DNA from 2 places in the uncultured Exiguobacterium sp. genome. Region 1 is predicted to be linked to the other one. Evidence: riboswitches for the same ligand, from Rfam matches in the RefSeq annotation. Region 1 holds a riboswitch; the other holds the start of a gene.
The links. A riboswitch is a leader RNA that binds a small molecule or an ion and turns the genes downstream of it on or off. The one in region 1 is predicted to bind FMN.
Positions count from the first base shown of each region.

Region 2: linked by a shared signal. The riboswitch ahead of ACHWTJ_RS04150 (ECF transporter S component) and the one ahead of ribD (bifunctional diaminohydroxyphosphoribosylaminopyrimidine deaminase/5-amino-6-(5-phosphoribosylamino)uracil reductase RibD) in region 1 are both predicted to bind FMN.

Region 1 covers NZ_CAXYJR010000005.1:66,291-74,059, reverse strand. Annotated here, with positions in the region: gene ACHWTJ_RS02265 (methyl-accepting chemotaxis protein) at 1-981, shown strand, start outside; gene ACHWTJ_RS02260 (DUF6612 family protein) at 1,025-1,846, opposite strand; gene ribE (6,7-dimethyl-8-ribityllumazine synthase) at 2,060-2,518, opposite strand; gene ribA (GTP cyclohydrolase II) at 2,515-3,705, opposite strand; gene ribE (riboflavin synthase) at 3,705-4,331, opposite strand; gene ribD (bifunctional diaminohydroxyphosphoribosylaminopyrimidine deaminase/5-amino-6-(5-phosphoribosylamino)uracil reductase RibD) at 4,316-5,356, opposite strand; FMN riboswitch at 5,516-5,660, opposite strand; gene ACHWTJ_RS02235 (M20 family metallopeptidase) at 5,844-7,049, opposite strand; gene ACHWTJ_RS02230 (MetQ/NlpA family ABC transporter substrate-binding protein) at 7,072-7,769, opposite strand, start outside.
Region 2 covers NZ_CAXYJR010000005.1:478,323-486,091, forward strand. Annotated here, with positions in the region: gene ACHWTJ_RS04130 (NifU family protein) at 1-79, opposite strand, end outside; gene ACHWTJ_RS04135 (DUF1462 family protein) at 189-485, shown strand; gene ACHWTJ_RS04140 (NAD(P)/FAD-dependent oxidoreductase) at 527-1,579, opposite strand; gene ACHWTJ_RS04145 (YuzB family protein) at 1,672-1,905, shown strand; gene ACHWTJ_RS04150 (ECF transporter S component) at 1,982-2,548, opposite strand; FMN riboswitch at 2,704-2,846, opposite strand; gene ACHWTJ_RS04155 (HesB/IscA family protein) at 2,958-3,308, shown strand; gene ACHWTJ_RS04160 (NAD-dependent epimerase/dehydratase family protein) at 3,427-4,293, shown strand; gene ACHWTJ_RS04165 (GNAT family N-acetyltransferase) at 4,290-4,793, shown strand; gene ACHWTJ_RS04170 (GNAT family N-acetyltransferase) at 4,790-5,281, shown strand; gene ACHWTJ_RS04175 (NAD(P)/FAD-dependent oxidoreductase) at 5,530-6,528, opposite strand; gene ACHWTJ_RS04180 (NAD(P)/FAD-dependent oxidoreductase) at 6,772-7,769, shown strand, end outside.

The sequences.
Region 1 (7,769 bases):
ATCGGGCAAATCGCCCAGTCGATGAATCAATTCATCGCTCACTTACGAACAATCATCGTTCAAGTCGATGATACAGCAACACACGTTGTGTCGACCTCTCGTCATGTCTCCGGTCGAATCGGTGAACTCGATCAAGAGATGGCCTCCACTTCGCATACGATTGAAAACTTATCTGCTGGTATGCAGGAGACTGCCGCTTCTGCTGAAGAAATGAACTCGTCTGCCGTCGATATGGAAGCGACGATTCATGATATCGTCTCCGGCGCACAAGAGAACGGAAGACGGGCGCAAGAAGTCGGCGGACGGGCTGAATCGCTACAAGTCGTCGCCACGGAAGCAAAACAGACCGCGAATCATATTCTCGCCGAAACGAAAAGTAAACTCGAGGACGCAATGGCACGGGCGAAAGCCGTCAAGGAGATTTCCGTCTTGTCTGACGCGATCCTTGCCATCGCGGCGCAAACGAATTTATTGTCTCTGAACGCTTCGATTGAAGCAGCACGGGCCGGTGAAGTCGGTCGAGGTTTTGCCGTCGTCGCAGATGAGATCCGTAAGCTCGCTGAAAGTAGTCGCGATACCGTCGAACAAATCCAAGATGTTTCACTCTCGGTTATCGAGTCGGTCGAGCATTTGAATACAGCATCTGGTGAGATGCTGTCCTTCATTGATGCGAAAGTCGTCAAGGACTACGACTTGTTTGAAGACGCCTCGATTCAATACCGGAATGACGCACAATTATTCGGTGATGCGGCGGAACATTTTGCTGCTCAAGCTGGTCAGCTCCAGGAACTGACATCAAATATGCTTGGTGTCATCCATGATGTCGCCGTCACCGTCAACGATGGGGCACAGGGCACCCAATCGATGTCGGAACAGATCAACCATTCCGTTCAAGCGTTCCGCGATGTGCATGAACAGACTTCCGTCAGTCAACAGCAAGCGGAAGCACTAAAAGACGTCTTACGTCAGTTCCAAGTCTAAAAAAAGTCCCCTCGTCTTCCTAGAAGAGAGGGGACTTTATCGTTTATTGCGCTGCACCTGTCAGCGGTTTCGCATCTTTTGCTTCCGCTGGTAATTTGATTTCGTTAATCTCATTGAATTTCGAGAACGTCGACGCGTTCTTCATATTGAACTCGGTATCTTTTTCAATCGCGAATACCATATCCATATCGAGTGATTTTGGATAGAATGTTTTTGCGTCATACGTCATCGTGTAATTCATTTTCTTATAATCGATGCTGTCCATAGCGTCTTTCATTTGCGCCATTTGTCCTGTTTGCTCCAGCGAATCCTTCATGAAGGCTTTGAGGTCGTCACCCTTTAGTTTGACGTCGATTTGATAGACGTCACCCTCTTTTTTCGCTGTCCAGTTGTCTTTGTACTTTTTCAATAGCTTGAGATTTTGATCCGTTGATGCCGATGACTCCATCGCTTCGACCATATCGCCTAGTTCCGAGACATCTTGAACGAGCCATTGTCCGTTTTGCGATAAATACATTTTGTTGTCGACGATATAGCTCTCGATCGACATGTCTTTACCGTCCTGTGGATTTTTCATCGTCATCGTCTGGTGCATCGTAAGCGGCTTTTGAATGATATCGGCTGATACCTTCTGATCCACTGCCATCTCACCTGCTTTTGAGTTGACTGTCCCTTCCATATGGAACGATTTAATATCTTTTTGAGCGGCTGTTGCTTTATTCAGTAATTCCGTATTCGAGAGTTCCCCCGACTTCGTCGAACCAGACCCACTGCCACTGCCCGAATCTGTCTGTCCATCTTGACATCCAGCCAGTCCAATCGATGCTGCGACAATCCCAGCTGCTACCCACCTTGTTTTCTTCATATTCATTTCCTCCTTTATACGCGTTACCCTGATTTACGAAAAACATTGGAAAATGTTTCAAAGTTTCTTTATTACATCATTACCTTTCTTCTTGAGAACGAATCCTCAAATTTTAAATCTACGATTCTTTTTTTGAAATTTGATTCAATCTTCAAGGGATTTTCGTAAAAAAAACAGGCTGACGGAAGCTTCCGTCAGCCTGTTTTTGTTTCATTAGATCGTCCGTAAGAGATTCGCCATTTCGATTGCAGAAACGGCTGCTTCGTAGCCTTTGTTTCCGGCTTTCGTACCAGCACGTTCGACCGCTTGCTCGATTGAATCCGTCGTCAAGACACCAAAGATGATTGGAACGCCTGTGTCGCGTGACGCACTCGCGACACCTTTCGCGACTTCGTTACACACATAATCATAATGTGACGTCGCTCCACGGATGACGGCACCGAGTGTGATGACGGCGTCATACTTGCCGCTTTTCGCTAACTTTTCTGCGACGAGCGGAATTTCGAACGCTCCCGGAACCCACGCCGTATCGACAGCATCCGCCGCGACACCGTGACGACGGAAAGCGTCGTTCGCTCCTCCGACGAGTTTTGATGTGATCAGTTCGTTAAAACGTGCTGCGACGATTGCGACGTGTAGTCCTTCTCCTGTTAAGAAACCTTCGTAGATCATGATGTGTGTCCTCCTTGGATATCGAGCCAATGCCCGAGTTTCGTTTGTTTGGTTTTCAGGTAACGCTGATTTTCCGGCTCAACCGGTACTTGATGGGGAACACGCTCGATGATTTCAATTCCCTCTTGCTCAAGCACTCGTTGTTTGTCCGGATTATTCGTCATCAAGCGAATCTTCGTTACGCCAAGATCCCGCAACATGTTGGCTGCGACCGTGTAGTCCCGCATGTCCGTCGGATAACCGAGTGCATGGTTCGCTTCGACTGTATCGAGTCCTTGTTCCTGTAACTCGTACGCTTTTAACTTCGCCATTAGACCGATGCCGCGTCCTTCCTGACGTAAATACAAGACGGCTCCACCTTCTCGTTCGATCCGCTCAAGTGCCGCATCGAGTTGTGGACCACAATCGCAACGTTTCGAACCGAAGACATCCCCCGTCAGGCATTCCGAATGTAGACGGACAAGCATCCCGTCGTGCGCTTCACCGGATAAGACGGCGACATGTTCTTTTTTATCTTGTGTCGTATAGCCGATCATTCGGAAGGCTCCGAACGTCGTCGGAAGCAACACTTCCGCTTCCCGCGTCAATGGACGCTCGAGATAGGCGACGAGTGCCTCAATCGTGATCAGTTTTAAATCATGCTCTTCCTTATAAAGAAGCAAATCATCCACCCGAGCCATCGTACCGTCTTCCTTGATGATTTCACAGATAACGGCGATTTCTTCACTTCCGGCAAGACGAGCAAGGTCAACGCCCGCTTCCGTATGTCCGCGTCGTTCCCGGACACCGCCTTCTTTTGCGATCAACGGGAAGATATGCCCTGGTCGTTTGAAACGCTCTGGTCCATCCGTCAACATCCGCTGGATCGTCAGCGAACGTTCTTCAGCACTAATACCGGTTTTCGCGTCTTCATGATCGATGCTGAGCGTGAATGCCGTCCCATGCGGATCGGTATTATTCGCTGTCATCGGAGCAAGTTCGAGTCGCTGTGCGATCCGCGGACTGACTGGGACACAGACGAGTCCTTTTCCATGCGTGATCATGAAGTTGATATTTTCCGATGTCGCGTGTTCTGCGAGCATGATGAGGTCACCCTCATTCTCACGGTCCTCGTCATCACAGACGATGATCGGCCGTCCGCTTTTTAAATCTTCTATTGCGTCTTCAATCAAGTCGAATCCGTTCATTACATGTCGCCTCCTAAGAATGCTGCCCAGTCCGTCTGCTTCTCATGCTGCGTGAAATGATAAAGATGTTTCGCCATCATGTCACACTCGATGTTAACGACTGCGCCGCTTGCCAATCGATCAAACGTCGTCACTTGACGTGAGTGCGGAATCAATGAAATCGAGATCGTTTCCGGCGTGACGCGTTGCAACGTCAGGCTCGTGCCGTTGATTGCAATCGAGCCTTTCGGAATACAATACTTTTGCCACGATCCGACATCAAACGTGTAGACCATCGCTTCTCCATCCGGTCGCCGACTAATCAGCCGTGCCGTTCCGTCGATATGCCCACTGACGAAATGTCCACCGAAGCGACCGTCTGCCGGCATCGCTCGTTCGAGTTGCAACGGGCTTCCGACGCGGTACGTACCGAGGGCTGTTGAACGGATCGTGTCATGGACGGCATCTGCCGTGAAACCGGTCGGGCTCATCGACGTGACTGTCAAACAAATCCCATCGACAGCGATGCTATCACCAATCTTCGTTCCTTCGAGCACCCGGTGCGCTTCAATCTCAAGCGCTAATCCATTCGGTCGCGGAATCTTTCGTTTTAATGTCCCGACTTCTTCAATCAATCCGGTGAACATGTCGTCTCCCCCTTTCGGATATACGTCAGATGGAGATCCGGTCCGACCGTCTCAATCTGGTCGATTTGAAAACGATCTTCGATGTCGTGTTGACCATTCCACGCAGCTCCTTCAAAAATCGACGGGGCTTGGTAGACTTCAATCCGGTCAACGAGATCCGCTTCAAGGAATGCACCTTGAATCGTTGGTCCGCCTTCAATCAAAACACTACGGATGTCTTGTTCGAATAACCGTTGTAAAATCGCTTCCGGTGTCTCATACTCACCGACAAGGACCGTCACTTGATCGTGACTAACACGCGGTACACTTGTTAGCCAGTAGGTCGGATTTTTACCATCGCGGAAGACTTGTGCCGTCTCCGGAACCCGACCTCGACGGTCGACGATCACCCGAATCGGCTCGATGCCTGATGCCTCGCGTAACGTCAGTGCTGGATCATCGACGAGCACCGTCTCACTTCCGACGAGAATCGCATCATGACGACCACGCAAGGCGCGACCATTCGCTCGTGCCTCTTCTGATGTGATCCAGCGCTGTTCACCCGTCGCAGCAATGCCGTTCATCGTCTGTGCGATTTTGACGGTCACGGTCGGGCGTTTTCGTTCGATCGTCTTCCAGAATTCCGTGTAGAGGGCTTCCGCCTCATGTCGTAACAAACCGACCTCGACTTCGATTCCCGCGTCCTGTAGCCGTTTGATACCAGAACCAGCGACGATCGCATGTTTGTCTTCCGTTGCGACGAAGACTCGTTTGATTCCGGCTTGTAGAATCGCTTCCGTGCACGGCGGTGTCTTACCGTGATGATTGCATGGCTCGAGCGTCACGTAGAGATCAGCGCCACGAGCCGCTTCTCCTGCCATCCGTAAGGCTTCGACTTCCGCGTGCGGACCACCGGCAAACCGGTGTGCACCAAAGCCGATGATGCGTCCTTGTTTGACGATGACACAGCCGACACTTGGATTCGGACTTGTTTGTCCGTGTAACATATGTGCTAATTGCATGGCATAACTCATCATCTGTGACATCGCGTTCACTCCTTTCAAATGAAAAAAGACGCCCCTTAAAAAAGGGGCGTCTGTATAGAAGGGTTCACGAAATACACGGTTCGCTCCCTGCATTTTTGCATGCAGAAAGAGACCATCTCCTGAAAACATTTTTTCAGAGAACGGCTTGAATCGTGTCGTTTCGTTCTTCTCCCATCCGGACTTTACCGTCGGCCTTGGAATCTCACCAAGTCAGCCATGATGCGTACATCACAGGTCGCGGGCTCGTCGATCGATTGATCGCATCACCGCCGGTTGGGATTTTCACCCTACCCCGAAGAACTGGATTATTGAGTTATACAAGTTTAGCCTAGCATATCTTTTTCAAGAAAACAAAGCGCAAATGCTTCGGTCTTGTCTTCTTTTAAAATCGGATACCACTTCTGGATAAAGTCTCCTGACTGAATTCTCGTCATATAAAAAACGACCGAGCTGCTTGATTCAGGCAGCTCCGGCCGTTCGTTTCGACTTATACGTATCCGTTTTTCCGGTCGTGGAATTCTTGGGCGATCGCCCCGCGCGTCCGTTCATCCGCGAGGACGCGAAGTGCTGTCCGCGCAAGGATTTTTGCCCCTGTGATCAATGCTTCATCTCCTGCTGTTGAACGGGCCGCCTCTTTGAAGGCTTCCGTATGGGCGACGAGATCGTCCGGACCAATCTTGATATACGGATGAATCGTCGGAATGACTTGACTGATGTTACCGGCATCCGTTGAACCAAGACCCGGTCGTTCGTCTAAGTGGACTTTTTCACCGAGCGCCTCCGCTTCTTCTTGGAACAGTCGGTCGAACGTCCGGTTGAAGACGAGATTGTCGACTTCATTTTGGAAAGCGATGACGTCAAGCGTCGCCCCGGTCGCAAGTGCCGCGCCTTGGGCAACGGCTTTGACTTTTTCCGTGACGGCATTCAGCCGTTCCCGTGTCGTCGCCCGGATGAAGAAACGTGCTTTTGCGTATTCCGGAATGATATTCGGCGCATCGCCTCCATGCGTGATGATGCCGTGGATTCGGACATCGTCTGGTAATTGCTGACGTAAGGCATTGATGCCGTTGAAGAGTTGGATGACAGCATCAAGGGCATTGATGCCTTCTTCCGGTGACGCTGCGGCGTGAGCCGGACGACCGGTAAAGGCAAAGTCGAGTGGATCGACCGCAAGGGAAGAACCCGTGATCCGTGTTTGTCCCGATGGATGGACCATCAAGGCTGCATCAATTCCTTCGAGCAACTGATGTTTGACGAAACTACCTTTCGCACTGCCGTTCGGTCCACCTTCTTCGGCTGGAGTTCCAAGGACAACGACACTCCCGCCAACTTCATCGAGCACTTTACTGAGCGCGATCGCTGCCGCGACACTCGTCGTGCCGATGATATTATGACCGCATGCGTGACCGATGCCTGGCAACGCATCATACTCAGCAAGAAAGGCAATCGTCGCGCCTGGTCGGTCGCTCGATTTTTTCGCAAAGAATGCGGTCTCGTGCCCCGCGACGCCAAGTTCTACCGTAAAGCCCTCTGCCGTCAGACGCTCCGCATGGAGCCGCGAAGCAAAGAATTCCTCGTTCCCGATTTCTGGCGTCGCATGAATCCGATGACTCGTCTCAAGATACGATTCCCGTTTTTGTTCGATATCTTGTTCAATCGTCTCTACCCATGTCGTGCGTACTGGTGTCGTCATGCTATCCACTCTCCTTTTGAAATTATTCGCCGATGTCGCTTAGTGGAACGAACGTCGGGATCGTACTGCCTTTGTATTCTTTTTTGATGAAGGCCGCGACATCTTTTTGTTGATACAGCGACGCGATCTTTTTCAGTTCTTTTTTATTCTTGTCTTCTGTCCGTGTTGCGATGATGTTGATGTATGGTTTTGCTGTCTCGTTCTCATGAACGATCGAGTCTTTGATTGGGTTGAAGCCAGCGTCAACGGCAATGCCATTGTTGATGATTGATGCCGCGACATCCGGTAAGACGCGTGGTGTCTGTCCAGCGACGATCGGAACGATTTTCAGCTTCTTCGGATTCTCGACGATCTTATCGAGCGAACCGTTGCCGTCGAAGTCGTCCGGTAACTTGATCAGACCGGCTTCTTGTAGTAACAAGAGGGCGCGCCCCATGTTCGTCGCTTCGTTCGGAACGGCAATTTTTCCACCAACCGGAATGTCTTTGACGTCCTTGTATTTATCTGAGTAAATGCCCATCGGTGCGATGACAGTCGTCGCGATCGGCGATAGCTTCAAGTTATGTTCTTTCTTGAAAGCGTTGAAGTAAGAAATCGTCTGGAAGGAATTGGCGTCAATTTCGCCTTCAGCCAGCGCCATGTTCGGTTGGACATAATCGGAGAACTTGACGAGCTCGATTTTGATGCCCTCCTTCTCTGCTTTTTTCGCGACATAATCCC
Region 2 (7,769 bases), 410 kb from region 1:
GTTCAACGTCTCCTCCATCACGAAGAAGGAACGGACGCAATTTTTCAAGAACTTCATTCACTTGATCAAACATTTCCATGCGTAAACACATCCTTTCGTATAGTTTCATTGTAACAGGGTTGAAAAATGTTCTCAATCTGGAAAACTTGTATACTAAAGAGGAGAGAATTGAAAAGGGGGACTTCAAGATGGAAATCACGGTCTACGGAACAGCGGTCACTTGTCCGAGTTGTGTCGGGGCACCCAGCTCGGAAGAGACGTTCAGTTGGCTACAAGCCGTCCTCGGGCGGAAATATGAGCAAACGATGACGCTACGTTATGTCGATTTCGAGACAGCCACATCAGATCAATGGACGGAAGCCTTAAAAGAGGATGTCTATTTTTATCCATTGATCGTGCTCGATGATGAGATGATTGACGAGGGGTACGTCAAACTGAAGACGATTACGGCGGCGATTGATGCAAAGTTAAGTCAGACGGGATGAATGAAAAAGAGGTATCCCAAAGCTCGGGACACCTCTTTTGTTCATTTAATCTTTTTGTGTTTCCATAAGACACCGGACTTCAAGAGACGTGGGACTTTCCCCGTCAGCGCTTGCTTGCCCATCACGATCCCGAAACCATCTGATTTCCCGAGCGATCCGAGCATTCCGCGCAGTTTGATTTCTGGCAGTTTCGGCAATTTTTTCCCTTGCCACTTCGCTTGCAAGACGTCGACGACTTGTTCTGCCTGATGTTCTGCGAGTTGACCACTTGGCGCATACGGCAAGCTGGCACAATCGCCGATGACGAAGACATTATCGTATTCTGGTACGTGATGATGTGCCGTCAATTTGATCCGACCGCCACTGTCTGCAGCAAAGCCGAGATCACGAACGACTTTGACCGGTTGTGTACCTGCCGTCCAAATCGTCAAGTCAGATGGATACGTATCATCGCCGTTTCGGACGTCGTCCGCTGTGACGAGCGTGACGTTCGAATTGTTGATGACCTCCACGTCATGTTCCTCGAACCATTCTTGAACGTAAGATGAGACTTTGTCGGATAAGAACGACAAGACAGAAGGTCCGCGGTCGAACAGACGGATCGTTAAATCTTTTCGGCTCTCGTGCAGTTCACTGGCAAGTTCGACACCGGATAGACCAGCACCGACGATCGAAACGACGGATCCTGGTGATAGACCGCAAATCGCTTGTTGTGTTTTGCGCGACTCTTCAAGTGTCTGGATGCTATATGTAAATTCTTGAGCACCCGGAATGTTGTGGTATTTATCCTCGCAACCGAGGGCGATGATCAAGTCATCATAGAATAATTCTGATCCGTCCTGCAGGTGGACCGTATTCGTCTCTGGTGAGATTTTAATGACATGTCCATATTTATAAGTAAGATGTTTCCCCTCCGGAAATTCAATCCGGACATCCCGATCTGATAATGTACCTGCTGCGAGTGCGTAATATTCCGTTTTGAGTGCGTGGTATGGTAGACGGTCGACGAGCGTGACGGCAATTTCCTCGTCCTTGAACCGCTCACAAATCCGCATTCCACCATATCCTCCACCGAGTACGACCAATTGCTTCATAACGTAAAATCCCCCTTAGTTCCCCTAAATCAGTCTGACCTTGTATAATACGACATGAGGCAGGTCGTTTCCTGCTTGAAGGAGGAAAAAAAGTGAATCCGATTATTGAATTTTGTATCAGTAACTTAGCGGCGGGTACACAGGTCGTCATGGAGCAACTCGAACGTGACCCGAACGTAGACGTCGTCGAATACGGTTGCCTCGGCTATTGCGGGATTTGTTCGCTTGATCATTTTTGTCTCGTTGATGGTGAGACCGTCGTAGGCGAAACACCGGAAGAGTTGCTCGAGAAGATTTACCTGAAAATCGAAGAGAACGAGCTGTGAACAAAGACAGCAAAAAAATCCCCTCGTTCATCTGAACGAGGGGATTCGTGTCCGTCAGCGGGCGCAGCTTTTCGGATTAAGCGGATTGTTGACGGCGCATCATCCATGGTCGTAGTTTCAAGAACAGTGGAATGAAGAGTGCCGAGATAAACAATGCTTTAATGACGTTAAACGGTAAGATACCGGCTGTGATCGCTGTCCATTTGACAGCTGGATCCGCCATGTAGTCCATACCGAGGAACCATGCATACGCTGGAAGGATCAAGATATAGTTGAGGATCGCAAGACCGAGTGCCATCGTAATCGTACCAGCGATGAGACCAGTTGCGAGACCTTGTGTTGATTTCTTTTTGTGGTAGAACCAGCTGACAGGAAGCACGAATGCAACACCAGCAGCAAAGTTCGCAAATTCTCCGACCGGAACACCACTTCCGCGGAAGATATAGTACAACACGTTCTTCAATGCTTCGACGATGACACCTGCGACCGGTGAGAACATGATCGCTGCGACGAGAGCAGGAACATCACTGAAGTCGATCTTCAGATAGTTCGGTAAGAACGGTAGTGGAAAATTGATAAGCATAAGAACAAATGAGATTGAACCTAACATTGACAGAGTGACCATTTTTTGTGTGCGTTTCATACGAGTATTGTCTCCTTTTGCTCGTTCCTCTCGATGAAGTATTGGCATGACTGCGTCCATAAAGAAACCCCTATTGATGAGATCAACAGGGGAGAAGTCCGCATTAAATAAACCTAATCGATTGTTGCAAAAATCGATCAAATTCAAACTCATGCCGCCATCTTCTCCCATCCAGACTGTACTGTCGGCTCCTGAATTACACAGAATCAGCAAATAGCGCCCTATTCGCTCGCGGGCTTCAACTCAATAAGAGTTGTTTACCGCCGGTCGGGAATTTCACCCTGCCCTGAAGATGGAACGATTATTTTGTTGTACATACCATTTATACAACGAATTCAAGATAGTTTCAAGCAACTAGGTTTCGATTCGCTCAGAAGTTGCGTATACTAAAGAAAAGGAAGGTGATGACATGATCCATTTAACGGAGGCAGCAGCGTTACAAGTCCAGGACATGATGGCGCAGGCACCAGTAGATGAACGGAATCTTCGGATGCTCGTCCAAGGTGGTGGATGTAGTGGTCTGTCGTACGGAATGGGATTCGATCAACAGAAAGAAACCGATCTCGTTTTCGAACAGCACGGCGTGACCGTCATCGTGGACGAAAAAGATTATCCGGTCGTCAAAGGACTGGAAATCGATTATAAACAGTCGATGCTCGGCGGCGGATTCACAATCACGAATCCGAATGCTATCGCAACATGCGGTTGCGGGACATCGTTCCGGACGGCAACGAATGCCGGGACACCGGGTGGCTGTTAATGAATCCAATCGTGGACATCGTCCACGATTTTTTTATTGCCTTCATACAGGAGACCTATTCCATTGACTCGAAATATTTAAGAGAGTGAATGCTACTACGAACAGGGAGGGCTTCAGGATGAGAAAAGTATTGATCTTCGGGGGAACACGCTATTTCGGACGCCGGCTTGCGATTCGGTTAGCCGATTCGGGAGATGATGTGACGATCGTCACACGCGGTGAGCATACACCACCGGTCGCAAAGGGCTTGACATTTTTCAAAGGGGACCGGACGTCGAGTAGTACGATGAAGGACTTGAGCCAACAGCACTGGGATGTCATCTATGACAACATCTGCTTCACGCCGTATCAAGCAAAACTCGCGATTGACGCATTTGAAGGGAAAGTCGGACGCTACGTGTTGACGTCGACGATGTCTGTCTATGAAGACGGCGGTGCGAACATCACGGAGCGTTCCTATAATCCGTTTCCCGGGAAATATGATCTTGAGAAAGAACATGGTTATGGCGAAGGGAAGCGACAAGCGGAGAGTTATTTCTTCCAACGGGCGACGTTCCCGGTCGTTGCCGTCCGCTTCCCAGTCGTTCTCGGACCAGATGATTATACGGAACGGCTCGTTTTCCATATTAAACGGGCGCTTGACGGACGGCCGATCGTTGCCGAGAACACATACGCGAAGATGGGTTATATCTCAAGTTATGAAGCCGCTGCCTTTCTTGAGTGGTGTGGTCGCTCCGAACTGACGGGACCGATCAACGCTGCGAGTGACGGTGTCTTATCGATTCAAGACCTAGTGGATAAAATCGACCGCGTTGCGGGGACGACAAGTCAACTCGTCGCAAAAGGAGAGGACGAATCGCCTCTTGCGCCGGAACGTGATTTTTATATGGATACGACAGCCGCAAAACAAGCGGGCTATCTGTTCCAGCACATCGATGACTGGCTCGATCGTTTGATTGAAGAGGAGGTGCGCAATCACCAATGATACAGTTGATGAAACCAACTCTCGCATGGGAGACAGAATACCGCGCCTTTTTAGAAGACTGGCGAGAGTCGGGCGAAACGATCGTGCCGGAAGCAGTCGGAGACACATATGAGCCGCTCGGCGCTTATTTTGCGGAACTGAAGGAAATGGAGACAACGGTCAGACCGGGTCTTGTCACCCATTCGACGTACTGGATGGTCGACGGACAACGAATCGTCGGCGCGTTGAACTTCCGGCATGACTTGACGGAGAACTTAAAATTGTACGGCGGACATATCGGATACGGCATCCGACCATCCGAGCGTCAGAAAGGATATGCGACGACCGGTCTTCGATTGGCGCTAGAAGAAGCACGGCAACGTGGACTCGATCAAGTGCTGTTGACGTGTGGCGTTGATAATCTAGCATCTCGCCGTGTCATCTTGGCGAACGGCGGACGAGAAATTGAGCCGACTGTTCGTAATGGACGCGAGACACGTCGCTTCATCATCCCGTTATGAGAATCCGTGAAGCACGTCTAGAAGATGCGTCAGCGATCGCCCGCGTTCATATTGATGCCTGGCGGGAGACGTATCAAAATGTCATCCCGGATTCGTATTTAGCGCAGTTGTCGTATGCGAAACGAACGAAACAGTGGGAGCAGACGTTAGTTGATCAACGCGTGTATGTTGCCCTGTCAGGAGAAGAAGTCGTTGGCTTCGCGCAAGGTGGACCAAGTCGAAGTGATGCGCCTGAAGGGGAGTTGTATGCGATTTATGTCTTGCAAGCGTCGCAAGGACAAGGACTCGGTAAAGCGTTGTTTCAACGCATCGCTGAGGACTTAGCTGAGTATGAGACGATGCAGGTTTCTGTTTTGCGGGATAATCCAGCGTGCCAGTTTTACGAGCGATTCGGTGGTCAGGTCTTCGAAGAATCGATGATTGAGCGAGGTGGGGTCGAACTCGTGCAACGGGTTTACCGGATACCGATTAAAAGATCATCTGTATGAAATCAGACGTTTTCAACATCTTCGCTTTCCTCAGACGGGATGTAAGCCTAAGCCGCGCTAGTTCCCATTCCATGTGATCTGTCGGGTCTTACCTATCCCTGACGGAAGCACACATCGTGCTTCCTTTTCCTGTAGGAGTCGAAGATGTTTGTTCACGTCCTAGATGTGATTCCATCAAAATAAGAGGTCGGACTCCGGTATGTCATCCGGAATTCGACCTCTTATTTGTTTTCAGCCATTCAGTTATCTCAAGAATGATTCGTTACTTTTTCGAACAGACTCGTCGAGTGTTGCGGGTGACGAGCAGATGGATCAACGAGAAGTTTCGCTTGGTTAACGGCGATCGGTGCTTCGCCGAAGCCCGTTGCGATCAGTTTGACGCGTCCTTCGTAAGTCGCGATATCACCACAAGCGAAGACGCCTGGAATCGCAGTCTCCATCTTCGAGTTGACGCGAATCGAATTGCGTTCAAATTCGACTTCCCACTCTTTTAATGGTCCGAGTGACGAGACGAAGCCGAAGTTACAGACGACATCGTCCGCAGCAACAACGACGACTTCACCACTTTCAGCATGTTTGAACGTTAACGTCTCGATGTGTGTCTCACCTGTGACCGATTCAAGAGTATACGGGGTCATGACGTTGACGGACGAATCGTGTAACAGTTCGACCGAATGTTCGTGGGCACGGAACTTATCGCGACGGTGGACGAGCGTGACGGATTTTGCGATCGGCTCAAGCATCAATGACCAGTCAACTGCGGAGTCGCCGCCACCCAGTAAGACGACTTGGCGATCCTTGAAACGTTCCATGTCGTTGACGAAATAGTGTAAGTTCGTCTCTTCGAAGCGTTCCGCATCCGCGACTCCGAGTGGACGCGCGGCGAACGAGCCGTTTCCTGCCGTCAAGATGACGGTCTTTGTATAATGCTCGCCTTTGTTCGTGACGAGACGGATGATTCCGTCATCCATCCGTTCGTAAGCGATGACGGTCTCACCGAGCACGTATGTCGGATCGAATTCATTTGCTTGTTCAAGCAACCGGTCGACCAGTTCCTGTGCTTTTACTTTCGGAAAACCGGCAATATCGTATATATATTTTTCAGGATAAAGCGTAGCGAGTTGACCACCTAATTGAGGTAGACTCTCGATGACCTTCGTCTTCATCTGGCGCATCCCTGAATAAAACGCGGTGAACAGTCCGACCGGACCGCCGCCGATGATCGTGACATCATATGGTTGGTGCATCTGATTCCCTCCTAGCGTTGGATAGGTCTATTATATAGGAAGTAGGGGGTGAAGGTGCAAGTACGGGACATCTCACATTTTTTTAAGGGAAATTACATTTTTCTTTTGCAATCATTCCTAAAAAGTGTTTCAATAAGCTTATAGACATGTGAACATTATTTGAACAAAATTTTTGAGCATTCGTCTGTAATTGAATGTGAAGAAAATCACAACAAAACTACGATTCGTAAGGAGTATCAGAACATGAACACACCTAACATTGTTATTCTTGGAGCGGGCTACGGTGGATTGATCACAGCAGTCAACCTTCAAAAGAAACTCGGCGTCGATCAAGCGAACATCACGTTGATTAACAAACACGACTATCATTACCAAACAACTTGGTTGCATGAACCAGCTGCGGGTACGATGTCTGCGGAGCAAGCGCGCATCTACATCAATGATGTCATCAACCCGTCACGCGTCAAACTTGTCAAAGGGATCGTTGAGAAAGTCGATACGGCTGCTAAAACAGTTCTTTTACAAGATGGCGGAACAGTTCCTTACGATTACGTCGTCGTTGCTCTCGGTGGCGTTCCTGAAACATTCGGTATCAAAGGATTGAAGGAACACGCGCTGACAATCAGCTCGTTGAACAGCGTCCGTAAAATCAAGGAACATATCGATTACTCATTCGCACAGTACAAAACAACAGGATCACAAGATCGTTCACTCTTGACGATCGTTGTTGGTGGTGCTGGATTCACAGGAATCGAGTTCATGGGTGAGCTCGTCAACCGTATTCCAGAACTGTGCAAACAATATGACATCCCACGCGAACTCGTTCGTGTCGTCAACATCGAGGCAGCACCAACAGTCCTTCCAGGATTCGATGCTGATCTCGTCAACTACGCACACAAATGGCTTGAGCGCCAAGGCGTCGAGTTCAAACTCGGCAACGGCATCAAGGAATGTGGACCAGGAAGCGTCACGTTCGGTCCGCTTCAAGGCGATACGACTGAAACAATCGAAGCAAGCACGATCATCTGGACAGGTGGCGTCAGTGGTAACCCAGTCGTTGCAGCATCTGGTTTCGAAGCGATGCGTAACCGTGTCGTCGTCGAAGAAGATCTTCGTGTTCCAGGACACGACAACGTCTTCATGATTGGTGACTGTTCAGCAGTCATGGACCCAAGTTCGAACCGTCCGTACCCACCGACTGCACAAATCGCGACACAACAAGCACACAAAGTCGCTGAGAA